DNA from 3 places in the Burkholderia sp. FERM BP-3421 genome. Region 1 is predicted to be linked to each of the others. Evidence: predicted binding sites of a transcription regulator. Region 1 holds the regulator's gene; each other region holds the start of a gene.
What was found. The regulator FliA, encoded in region 1, starts transcription of late flagellar genes. The targets are predictions, from matches to a motif close to CTAAAGTTTNNNNNNNNNNNGCCGNTA.
Positions count from the first base shown of each region.

Region 2: fliS (flagellar export chaperone FliS) is a predicted target of FliA. The motif match lies at 1,742-1,768, and genes of this name have one in related genera.
Region 3: flgK (flagellar hook-associated protein FlgK) is a predicted target of FliA. The motif match lies at 3,024-3,050, and genes of this name have one in related genera.

Region 1 is NZ_CP117782.1:3,271,213-3,275,273, reverse strand. It holds gene ahcY (adenosylhomocysteinase) at 1-426, opposite strand, end outside; S-adenosyl-L-homocysteine riboswitch at 461-565, opposite strand; gene Bsp3421_RS30860 (RNA polymerase sigma factor FliA) at 668-1,402, opposite strand; gene Bsp3421_RS30855 (MinD/ParA family ATP-binding protein) at 1,424-2,236, opposite strand; gene flhF (flagellar biosynthesis protein FlhF) at 2,229-3,926, opposite strand; gene flhA (flagellar biosynthesis protein FlhA) at 3,923-4,061, opposite strand, start outside.
Region 2 is NZ_CP117782.1:2,905,540-2,909,600, reverse strand. It holds gene fliF (flagellar basal-body MS-ring/collar protein FliF) at 1-1,117, opposite strand, end outside; gene fliE (flagellar hook-basal body complex protein FliE) at 1,365-1,709, shown strand; gene fliS (flagellar export chaperone FliS) at 1,851-2,285, shown strand; gene Bsp3421_RS29135 (flagellar protein FliT) at 2,282-2,617, shown strand; gene fliK (flagellar hook-length control protein FliK) at 2,720-4,061, shown strand, end outside.
Region 3 is NZ_CP117782.1:2,854,375-2,858,435, forward strand. It holds gene flgL (flagellar hook-associated protein FlgL) at 1-948, opposite strand, end outside; gene flgK (flagellar hook-associated protein FlgK) at 964-2,964, opposite strand; gene Bsp3421_RS28885 (class I SAM-dependent methyltransferase) at 3,378-4,055, shown strand.

The sequences.
Region 1 (4,061 bases):
GTCGCCGCCGTCGTCGAGGATCATGTTGGCGAATTCGCCGTTCGGCCATTCGAAGATGCGGTGCGCGTATTCCCAGTACTCGTCGAGCGACTCGCCCTTGAACGCGAACACCGGCGTGCCGGCTTCGACGATCGCGGCGGCCGCGTGATCCTGGGTCGAGAAGATGTTGCACGAGGCCCAGCGCACGTCGGCGCCGAGCGCCTTCAGCGTCTCGATCAGCACGCCCGTCTGGATCGTCATGTGGAGCGAACCGGCGATGCGCGCGCCCTTGAGCGGCTGCTGCGCCTTGTATTCGTCGCGGATCTGCACGAGGCCGGGCATTTCCGTCTCGGCGATGTTCAGCTCCTTGCGGCCCCAGGCGGCAAGGCTCATGTCGGCGACGAGGTAGTCTTTCGAGGAATTGGAATCGATGACAGCGGCGTTCATCACGCCCTCCTTTCTAAGTAAGTTCTAGAAAATTGTGACGTGAGCGCCGTTCAGGTCGCGGCCGTGCGCATCGCGCGGCCGCTCATTGAAGGTTTCCGAGCCTGGCGGGACCGAGCCCGTCGCAACGCTCCTCGGAAACGAGGGAGGATTGTAGCAAATCGGAATGAAGTTTTCCGCCCGATCGCACGCCGACCATACGCGGCCCGACCATGCGCGGCCCGACCGATCGCGGTCCGACCGCTCAGTGCTCGGCGCCGACCCAGGCCTGTTCGCGCAGCCGCGCGCGCAGCCGGGCAACCGCCTGGCTGTGCAACTGGCACACGCGCGACTCGCTGACCTCGAGCACCGCGCCGATCTCGCGCAGGTTCAGGCCCCGTTCGTAGTACAGCGACATCAGCAGCTTCTCGCGCTCCGGCAGGCGCTCGATCGCCTCCACGAGCGCGTTGCGCAGGTGGTCGTCGAGCAGCGCCGACAGCGGGTCGGCATGGTCGACCCGGTAGCGGTCGAGGAACGGCTCGTCGTCGGCCGAACGGTCGAAATCCTCGTAGTAAATCAGCTGGCTGCCATGCAGGTCCTGCAGCATCGACTGGAATTCGTCGAGCGGCATCTGCATGTGCTCCGCGATCTCGGTCTCGCTCGCCGGCCGGCCGAGCTGCTGCTCGACCTGGTGCACCGCATGCTCGACTTCGCGCGAGGTCTTGCGCAGGCTGCGCGGCAGCCAGTCGTTGCTGCGCAGCTCGTCGAGCATCGCGCCGCGGATCCGCTGCGTCGCGTAGGTCTCGAACTGCGCCCCCTGGTCTTCCTTGTAGCGGCCCGCCGCATCGAGCAGGCCGATCATGCCGGCCTGGATCAGATCATCGAGATCCACGCTCGCCGGCATCTTCGCGACCAGTTGCAGACCCAGCCGCCGCACGAGCGGCGCGTACTGCGTCAACACTTCGTCCTGGGATATCTTTCCTTGAGCGTTGTACATCATGCCCTCTCTTGCCTGTGACATTCATGCGGCCTGCGCCGCACCCCGCTCAAACGCCGGATTGCCCGCCCGGACCCGACCCGCGCCCGGCCCCGGACGCAATGGCCAATACAGCAGATCGGACGCGATCTGCCGGTAATCGCGCGCGGCCGCCGCGGTCGGGAACGCGTCCACCACCGTGCGCTCCAGCTCGCGCGCATGCTCGACGAGCGGATCGACCCCCACGCAGCCCGCCTCCGACAGCGACACCGCCAGATAACGCCCGGCGACGCCCGCGAGGTTGTCGTACGCGGCCTTCGCGTCCGCGCGGCTTTGCACGTGATTCATCAGCACGCGGAACTGCGCGACCGCATGCGCGTAATGAAGCCGCTTCATGCACGCGTACGCCTCGGTGATCGACTGCGCGGCCACCCGCATCACCACCAGCACGTCGTGCGCGTCGCGCGCGAGCGGCGAGAACGCGCCGTGCGCGTCGAGCTGCGCATCGACCAGCACGATGTCCGCCGCGTTGTCGAGCCACTCCGCGGGATCGTGCTCGGCGTAGCCGGCGCGGGCGAGCCGCGCGGCGCCGAGCACCGAGAAGCCCAGCTCGTGGCGCACCGGCTCGCCTTCGCGCAGCCACGCGCCGCACAGCGTCGCCGCCACCGAATGAACGTCGGCGCGCTCGTCGACCACGAGCACGTCCTTGCCGAGCGCCGCGAGCGCGGCCGCCAGATTCACCACCGTCGAGGTGCAGCCGACCCCCGCCGGGCCGCCCGTCACCGCGACGACGCGCGACGAGCGGCCGGCGAGCAGACGCCGCAAGCCTTCAGCCTGATCGGTCATGCGTTTATCCAAATCGCACCTCATGGAGCTCGGCGCTCGAGCGGGCGGTCAGCGCGGCCAGCAGCGACGGCATGTCTTCGTCTTGCGGCACGAAGGGCGAGCCGTCGCGCGGTACGCAGAACGCGCTCTTCAGCAGGAATTTACGGGTGGCGACGTACAGGTTCTCCGGCACCTTCTGGCCGGTCGATGCGTAGTGGACCGGCAGCTTGTAGCGGATCACCGTGTCCAGCACGCCGCCGAGATGGGTGGCTTCGTCCAGCTTGGTCAGGATGCAGCCCGCGAGGTCGGGCTGGCCCGCCGCGCTGCGGTAGGCCTGCACGACTTCGTTGAGGGTGTCGCCGTGGCTCGTCGCGTTCAGCAGCAGCAGGCGCTGCACCGGCGTGTCCGCGCCGTGCAGCATCGCGATCTGGTCGGATACCGTGCGATCGCGCTGGCTCATGCCGATCGTGTCGATCAGCACGATGTGCTTGTTGCGCAGTTCGGTCAGCGCGAGCTGCAGGTCGCCGCCGTCCTTCACCGCATGCACCGGCACGCCGAGGATCTTGCCGAAGATGCGCAGTTGCTCGTGGCCGCCGATCCGGTAGCTGTCGGTCGTCAGCAGCGCGACCTTGCTCGCGCCGAAGCGCATCACGCAGCGCGCCGCCAGCTTCGCGGTGGTGGTGGTCTTGCCGACGCCCGTCGGTCCCATCAGCGCGAACACGCCGCCGCGCTCCATCAGCGCATCCTCGCTTTCCAGCACCGGCAGGTTCGCGGCCAGCACCGAGCGCGCCCATTCGGACGCCGCGTCGAAGCTGTCCGACTCGTCGCCGTCCGGCAGGTTGTCGACGATCATGCGCACCAGCTGCGCGGAAAAACCCGCCGCGAACAGATGCTTGGTCAGCGCGCCGTGCACCGGGTTGCGGCGCTGGCGATCGTTCCACATCAGGCCCGCGAACTGCTCTTCCATCATGCCGCGCAGCGAGCTCAGCTCGTGCATCACGGTGTCGTTGACGATGCGCTCGATACGCGCCTTCACGGCGTCGGCCACCGCCGCGGCCGCCGCATCGGACAGGCGCTCGGCGTTCTGGCGCGGCGCGTCGTCGGCGCGCCGCGCGGGCGTCGCCTCGGCCGCCGCACGGCGCGCGACGTTCTGCACCAGGTCACGCGCCCACTCGGGCGGATTGGCCGGCGCGCCGGCGTCGGCGTCGGCGGCGGCGGCAGCGGCAGCCGGCGCGGACGCCGCGGCGGAGGCGCGCGGCCGCGCGACCAGTTCGTCGCGCTGCCGGGTCAGGCGCTTCGCGTGCTCGACGAGCCACGGCGCGGGCTCCGACGGCGCGGCGGGCGCGGCAGCGGCCGGCGCGGCCTCGACGCTCGCGCCGAACACCGACGAAAACACATCCGGCAGGCCGCCGTTCGCATACGGATTGGCGCCCGTCCGCGGCAAGCCGGCGGCGCCGGGTGGCTCGGCCGGCGCGGCGAAGCCCGGCAGGGAGGCGGCCGGCGCGGCAAGGGCCGACCCGGCCGCGGCCCGCGCGGCAGCGGCCCGCACGGCAGCGGCCGGCGGCGCAATCGCGGCAAGCTCGGCGTCCGCGAGCGCGACGATCTCGACCGTGCCGTCGTCGAGCGTCCGGTTCGACAGCACGACGGCATCGGGGCCCAGCGCCTCGCGCACGAGTCGCAGCGCGTCGCGGCTCGTAGGGCCGGTGAATTTGCGGATGTTCAAGCGTTACTCCCGATGACGTTGACGACTTTGATCGTGCGGGTATCCGGCACTTCGGCGTAGGACAGCACTTTCAGTTGCGGCAGGCTGCGGCGCAGGAAGCGCGCGAGCATCGCGCGCAGCGCGTGCTGCACGAGC
Region 2 (4,061 bases), 370 kb from region 1:
GCGCGCCGTTCTGGCCGTTGCCCGCGACGATCGGCGCGGACGCCGGCTGCGGCGGCGTGTTCGACAGCGCGCCCGGCACGCCCGAGGCGCCGCTCTGCGCGAGTTCCGTCGCGGTGCTGGTCTGCTGGCTGCGGATCGCGGATTGCTGCGGCGTGGCGTTCGGGCCGTAGCTCTCCGAGGTCTGCTCGACCTTGGCGAAATCGATGTCGGCGCTGACCTGCGCGCGCGCGTTGCCGGCGCCGAAGATCGGCGCGAGGATCGCGTCGATGCGCTTCTGGGTGTTGCGCTCGACCTGCTGCACATACTTGAGCTGGCTCGCGTCGAGGCCGCTCGCGGCGGCGGGCTGGGTCAGCAGGTTGCCGTCCTGGTCGACGATCGTGACGTTCTTGACCGGCATGTCGGGCACGCCCGACGCGACCATCCGCGTGATCGCCGCCACCTGACCCTCGTCGAGCACGCGGCCCGGGTACAGGTCGACGAACACCGACGCCGACGGCGCCTCGCGGTCGCGCACGAACACCGACGGCTTCGGGATCGCGAGGTGGACGCGCGCGCCGCGCACCGCGTTGATCGATTCGATCGTGCGCTGCAGCTCGCCTTCGAGCGCGCGCTGGTAGTTCACCTGCTCGGCGAACTGGCTGATGCCGAATTTCTGGTTGTCCATCAGCTCGAAGCCGACCGAGCCGCCCTTGGGCAGCCCCATCGACGCGAGCCGCAGGCGCGTCTCGTGCACCTGGTTCGACGGCACGAGGATCGCGCCGCCGGCATCGGCGAACTTGTACGGCACGTTGGCCTGTTGCAGCGCGGCGATGATCGCGCCGCCGTCGCGGTCGGACAGGTTGCTGTACAGCACGCGGTAATCGGGCGCGCGGCTCCACAGCACGAGGCCGACGATCGCGGCGATCGCGAGCGCGGTGATGATGATGAACGGCAGGCGCGGGTTGGTGCGCATCCGCGACAGGCCGGAGAAGCGCTCGGCGAAGCCGCCCAGGCCGAAGTCCGCGCCTGCCCCTGCGCCGCCCGGCAGCGCGCCGGCCGCGGCCGCGGCATTGGGCGGCGTGGCGGCGAGGCTCGCGCGGGCATCGGGGTTGATCAGCGAGTTGGCCTGCGAATCCATGCTTCGGTGTTCTCCAAGCGGGCTTAGGGCCCGTTCGGACGAGCGGGCGCACATTGACACGATGCGATTATCCGTACGCGCGTGCGGGCTGATCGGAGGAATAGAGCGGGGTTTCACCCGTACTTTCGCGGCTTTGATGCGAGCCCGGCTGCTATGCTTTTTCGCAATCCGGCATGGCCCCCGCGACGGGCGCGCCACCGGACGACGGCCGGCCCTCGACCCGGCCGGCTTTTTCGCGGAGAACCACATGACTGCCCCCGTCAACGGAATCGCTTCGGCTTTGCAACAGATGCAGGCGATGGCCGCGCAGGCGTCGGGCGGAACCGCCAGCCCCAGCGCCGCCCTGGCGGGATCGGGCGCGGCCACGGCGGGCACTTTCGCGAGCGCGATGAAGGCCTCGCTCGACAAGATCAGCGGTGACCAGCAGCGCTCGCTCGAACAGGCCAAGGCATTCGAGATCGGCGCCTCGAACGTGTCGCTCAACGACGTGATGGTCGACATGCAGAAGGCCGGCATCGGCTTCCAGTTCGGCCTGCAGGTGCGCAATAAGTTGGTGAGCGCCTACAACGACATCATGCAAATGTCGGTTTGAGTCGGTTTCGGGGTGTTTTCCGGGCGTTTTCCCTAAAGCTTTTACATTCCTTTCCGATAACTCCGGTAGACCTTCTCGCACCGTGCGCTGCGCGGCGGCGGGCCTGACCTACGCCACTTATCTCAAAATTAGGAGGCCGCCATGTTTTCCCCAGGACACGCTGGAGCCAGCGCCTATGCTCGGGTCGGCGTCGAAACAGGGGTGATGGGCGCGAACCCTCATCGTCTGATCGCCATGCTGTACCAGGGGGCGCGGCAAGCCATCGCGCTGGCGCGGATGCATCTGCAACAGGGCAATGTCGCGGCGCGCGGCGATGCGATCGGCAAGGCGATCCGGATCGTCGAGAACGGTTTGCAGCAATCGCTGAACCTCGACGTCGGCGGCGAGATCGCGGGCCGGCTCGACGCGCTTTACACCTATATCAGCCGCCGGCTGCTCGAAGCCAACGTGCAATCGAGCGAACCGATGCTGGTCGAGGTCGACGGGCTGCTCGCCACGCTCGAGGAAGCCTGGACGGGGATCGCGCCCGAATTCGCGAAGATGAGCGCACAAGCCGGGACGGAATTGCCGAGATGAGCCCGAAAGCCGAATACATCGCACGCTACGAAGCGATCGCGGCCGTGTCCGGCCGCATGCTGATCGCCGCCCGCGGCGAGGAGTGGCAGGCGCTGGGCGGGTTGCAGGAGGAATATCTGCGGCTCGTCGACAGCCTGAAGGAGGCCGCCGGGCCGGGGATTGCGCTCGATGAGTCCGAGCGCGGCCGCAAGTACGAACTGATTCGCCAGATTCTCGCCGACGACGCGGCGATCCGCGATCTCGCGAGCCCCGACGTCGCGCGCCTGTCGGCGCTGTTCGAAACCGGGCGTTCGACCAAGGTGTTGAAGGACCTGTACCAGGCGCGTCGCTGACCGTCCGATGCACACGCGCCGGCGCCGCGCGGCGCCCGTCGCGCTGGACGGCCGCTGCGCGGAATCGTCCCGCTTTCTCTCCGGCCCGCGCCAGGATTCACGATGACCGGTATCGACACAGTTGCCGCCGCCATCCTGGCGAGCCGCATCGACAGCCTGCTGAATACCCCCGTGACGGCCCCGTCGGCCGGCGCCGCGACGCCGCAGGTCGGCACCTCGGCGACCGCGTCGGGCACGGCCGCGCCCGCGCCGCTGCCGGCCGGCGCGGCCGGGCCGCCGCTCGCGTCGGCGCAGGCGGTGCTGTCCGAGGTGGCGCTGACGCTCGATGCGATTTCCCGTTTCGGCGGCGAAGCGAGCGCGCCGGTGCTGGGCAACGCGCCCCTGTTGCCGAGCGGGCCGAGTCCGCAGGCCGCGATCGCGCAGCAGCCGGCGGCAGCCGGCGGCGCGCCGGCCGACGCCGCGGCGCGCGCGCAGGCCTCGGGCGGCGCGCCGGCTTCGCCCGCGGCGGCGCTGAGCAGCGCGCTCGTGCAGGCGGTGGCCGACAGCGGCCTGTTCTACGAATCCCATCTTGCCCAATGGCTGGCCGGCCAGCGCAGCTTCGCGATGCTCGCGCGCGAGCCGCAGGCGCAATTCGCGGATGACGGCGTGTTTGCGTCGGCGCGGCCGGGCGGGGCGCAGCCCGCGCCCGACGATCCGCTCGCCGAGGCGCTCGCCGCGCGCCTGCCCTTGCCGCAGGCGGGCCGGCCGGCGGGCGACGCCGGCGCGCAGACGCAGGGCGCCTCCGCCGCGCCGCAGAACCCGGCCCAATCCGGAGCGGGCGCGCCGCCCGCCCGCGCGGCCGGCGCCTATGGAACGCCGGAGCCGGACGCCAAGACCTTGAGCAGCAGCGCGACCCAGGGCGCGACGCGCGGCGAGGCGAGTGCCGATCCGCCCGCCTCGCTCGCGTCGTCGCTGCATCCGGCGACGCTGCCGATCGTGCGCCAACAGCTCGACTTGCTGGCGACCGACCAGTTTCGCTGGATCGGCGAGGTGTGGCCGGGCGCGCGGCTCGACTGGCTGATCGAGCCGGACGACACGCGCGGGCGCGACCCGGGGGCGGCCGATCCCGGCGACGGGATCGCCTGGCGCACCCGGCTCACGCTGGCCTTGCCGTCGCTCGGCATGGTCGACGCGGACCTCACGCTGAATGGCGAGCAGATCACCGCGCGCCTGCGCGCGAACGAGACCGGCGCGGCGCGGCTTTCATCGCATGGGGAACAGCTGCGCCAGCGGCTCGCGGCGGCGGGTCTGCAACTGAGCGGGCTGTCGATCCGCGCGATCGAGGATGCCCCGGAGAGCTTCGACACCGCCGCCGCGCACGCCGCCGCGTCGGCCTATGCGCGCAGCGCGGTCGTGACCGAGGTGCTGCCGGCCGAACCGAAGCCGAAGCAGCCCGCCCGGGCGC
Region 3 (4,061 bases), 420 kb from region 1:
CTGCAACGCGGTCGCCGCGACGGTGCTGCTGCCCACCGGCTGCTGCAGCGCGGCGATCATCGTGTCGAGCGCGCCGAAGATGTCGGTGCCCGACTGCGGCGCCGGCGTCACCGTGAACGTGTCGCCCGCCGCCGGCGTGCCCGAGATCGCCACCTTCTCGCCGTTGCCCAGCGCGATCGCCGCGCCGCTCGTGTACGGCTGCGGGGTCGGCGGCGTGACGGCCGACGGCGTCACCGTGTAGGTCGGCGCGGCCGCGGTCCCGCCGAACGTGATCGTGAACTGTTGCGTGTTGCTCGTCGCCGTCGGGTCGGTGATCGTCACCGCGCCGATCGCGCCCGTGCCCGTGTTCGACGCGCCCGCGGCCGGCACCGGCGAGCTGCCGAGCATCGGCACGGACTGGAACACGCTCGCGCCGTCGTCGCTCTGCGCGACCGTGCTGTTCGCCGTGATCTGCACGACCCGCTGGCCGCCGTCGCCGCTGTACGACACCCCGCCGCCCGCCTTGTTCGTGAACGGCGGCGTGTTCGCCTGGAAGCCCGAGAACACGTAGTTGCCCGAGCCGTCCGTCGAATTCGCGAGATTCAGCAGCTGGTCGCGCGCGCCCTGCATCTGCGCGGCCAGCGCCGAGCGGTCGCTGTCGGACAGCGTGCCCTTGCCCGCGCTCATCACCGTCTGGTAGATGTTGTTCAGCACCGAGTTGACGCTGGTCAGCGTCTGGTACTCCATCTGCAGCGAGGTCAGCGCCGACGACTGGTTCGCGCTGTACTGCGTGAGCGTCGCCGAGGTCATCGACAGCTGCACCGCCTGCGCCGCGTTGAGCGGATTGTCGGCGGGCGTCGTCAGCGAGACGCCACTCGCAATCTGCTGGTACAGCTGCGACAGCTGGGCCTGCTGGTTGTTCATCGTGCTGACGTTCTGGCTGTAGAACTGGGAAGTGGAGATGCGCATGGTCGTCTACCTTGATCAGTTGAACAGGCCCAGCACGGTCTGGAACAGCGTCGACGCCGTCTGGATCACCTTTGCGTTCGCCTGGTAAAGCTGTTGGTACTGCATCAGATTGGCGGCTTCCTCGTTCGTGTTCACGCTCGACACCGCCTGCATCGCGCTCGTGATCTGCCCGACCAGCCCCGTCTGCGCGGAACTCGACGCCTGCAGCTGGCTCGCGGCATTGCCGATCGTGTTCACGTAGCTCGAATACGCGCCCGTGAGCGTCAGGGTGCCGTTGTTCAGCGTCTTCGCGCTGACGAGCGCGGCCAGCGCCTGCGCGTTGCGCGGGTCGCTCGCGCCGTTGGTGTTCTTGCCGATGGTGAACGTATCGCCGTTCGCCGGCGCGCCCGCCATCGTCACCGTGACGGCGTTCAGGCCGCCCGTGCCGGTGATCGTCATCGCGTTGCCCTGCAGCGCGCTGTACGGCACCGACTGCACCTGCCCCGGCCCCGTGCCGATGTTGAACGACTGCGGCGGCGCGGTGTTGACCGTCACCACCGAACCGTTCGGGAAGCCCGACACCGACGGCGGCGTCGTGGTCCCGTTGTAGCTGAGCGTCACCCCGCCCGCCGGAATCTGGTAGCCGGCGCTCACCGAGCCCTGCGTGATCGTGCCGGTGCCGGTGTTGGTCGACACTTTCTGCGCGAGCACCGGCGACGCCGCCGCGATCGCGGAGTAGTTGGTCGTCGCGACGCCGAAGCCGTTGAGCGCGCCGCGCGTCGGCTGCACCGTGAACGAATCGCCCGCGTTCATCGTGCCGTTCACGTTGAGCTGCAGGTTGCCGATCGTGATCGGCATCGTGGAGCCCACCGGCTGCGCGCCGATGACGTTGCCGGTCGCGCGGTCGGTCAGCGTGTAGTTGCCGTTGTTGATCGCCAGCGTGTAGTCGCTCGTGGTCGGCTGCGAACCGTTCATGATCGATACGCTCAGCGTCGCGCTGCTCGTGTTCGCCTGGTTCGCATACACCACCGGCGCGCCGACCTTGAACAGGGCGCCGCCCGCATTGCCCGACAGGTCGAGACCCAGGCTGTTCTGCGCGTTGACTTGCGAGGCGAAGCTGGTCGCGATCGCGCCGAGCTGCGCTTCGGCCGGATCGAGCGTCTGGTTGCGGAACGACAGGAGGCCGCCGAGCGTGCCGCCCGTCAGCGACGATTCCGGCAGGTAGGTGGTCTGCCCCGGCGGGTTCGCCCCCGCGACGCCTTGCGACGCGATCGTCAGCTCGGTCGGATCGGACGGCGACGTGACGGCCGCGAGCTGGTAGCTCTGCCCCGCGACGACGAGCGGCTGTCCGTTCGACATGAACACGCTGTAGCCGTCGCTGTTCTGCACCATCTGCACGCCGGTCAGCTGCGACAGGTTCGACAGCGCGAGGTCGCGCTTGTCCATCAGCTGGTTCGGCGGCTGGCCCTGCGCGCTCGCCGCCGAGATCTGCTGATTCAGCTGCGCGATCTGCGAGGTGTAGCTGTTGATCTGCGTGACGGTGTTGCTGAGCTGGGTGTTGACGCTCTGGCGCAGCGCGTCGTACTGCTGGCCGGCGGCCGTGATCTGGTTGGCCAGCACCTGCGCGTTGCTGAGCGCGGTCTGGCGCGTGGCCGGATCGGACGGGTTGTTCGCGACGCTCTGCATCCCCGTGAAGTAGCTCGTGATCGCGGTGGAGATCCCGGTCGTCGGGTTGCCGATGTAGTTGTTCAGCTGCGAGACGAGGTTGTAGTACGTCGTCAGGGCCCCGCCCTGGGTCTGCGCGCTGTTCAGCTGGTTCGCCAGGTACTGGTTGTACTGGCGCTGCACCGTCGTGGTCGTCACGCCGGCGGGCAGGTAGCCGCTGCTCGTGTACTGGCCGCTCGTCTCGGCGTAGACCGGGCGTTCGACCGAATAGCCGGGCGTCGCCGAGTTGGCGATGTTCTGGCCCGTCGTCGTAATACCCCACATCGCGGCATTCAGTCCGCTGGTGGCGATATACATGAGATTGTTGGACATGCGCGATCCTGCTGGTGAGCCGGCCGCGCCGCGGCCGCCGGGTTGCGTGACTCCCGATATAACGGCGGCGGACGGAAAAAGTTGAGCGAAAAACGCACGAAAACGCCAGCCGGCGAGGCCGTGCGCGAACGCCGCCCGCGCGACGCGCCGGCCCTTGCCCGGCGGGCGCTTCCGGCCGGACGCCCTCGACGCCGTCCAGGCCCGGCGCGGGGCCGCGGGCGTCTCGTCCGGAATCCCGCCGGGAAGGCTGGATGGGGCTTGTTTCCGAGCCCGGCGGATGCTTCCATATCGGCGGCGCCCCCGGCCCGCCGCCGCGCCGCGTCGATGCGCTCCGCCGCGCGTCCCGCCCCCCGCGCGGCAGCCGTTCCGTCACCGGCCCACCCGCGCCGGGCCTCATTCGCAAGGAGTCAACCGTGCCCGGCTCGTTCAACAATTTCGACGGCATCGTCCGCCATCTGATCGCGGCCATCGCGCCGGACAGCCTGCTCGACATCGGCTGCGGCGCCGGCAAGTACGGGCGGATGGCCCGCGACGCGGCGCCGTCGTGCCGTCGCGTGGGCATCGAGGCCGCCCCGTCGTACGTGACGGCATTCGATCTGGGCGCGCTGTACGACGAGATCCGCGTCGGCGAGGCCTGGCCGGCCCTGCTCGCGAAGCCGGACGATTGCCATGATCTGTGCATCATCGGCGACTGCATCGAGCACATGCCCAAGTCGGTCGGTCTCGATCTGCTGAACTTCCTGACCTACCGCACCCGTTACCTGATCGTGCTCGCGCCCGAGTTCTACGTGCAGGGCAGCGTGAACGGCATCGCGTCGGAAGCGCATGTTTCCGTCTGGAGCGAACGCGATTTCACCTGGCACGACCGCTGGGCGTGGGATCACTGCTTCATGATTTCGTGCTTCGTGCTGCGCGGCTACCAGCCGTCGCCGCTCGACTTCGACACCCTGATCGACGGCCTGAACACGGCCCGGATCCCGATCGTCGCCCCCGACGACGGGCGCGACTTGCGGCCCGCCCGGCTCAACAAGCAGGTGACGCCGCGCGTGGACTGCATCGGCGGCGCGCGGCACGCCTTCCGTCCGCAGTAAGGACCG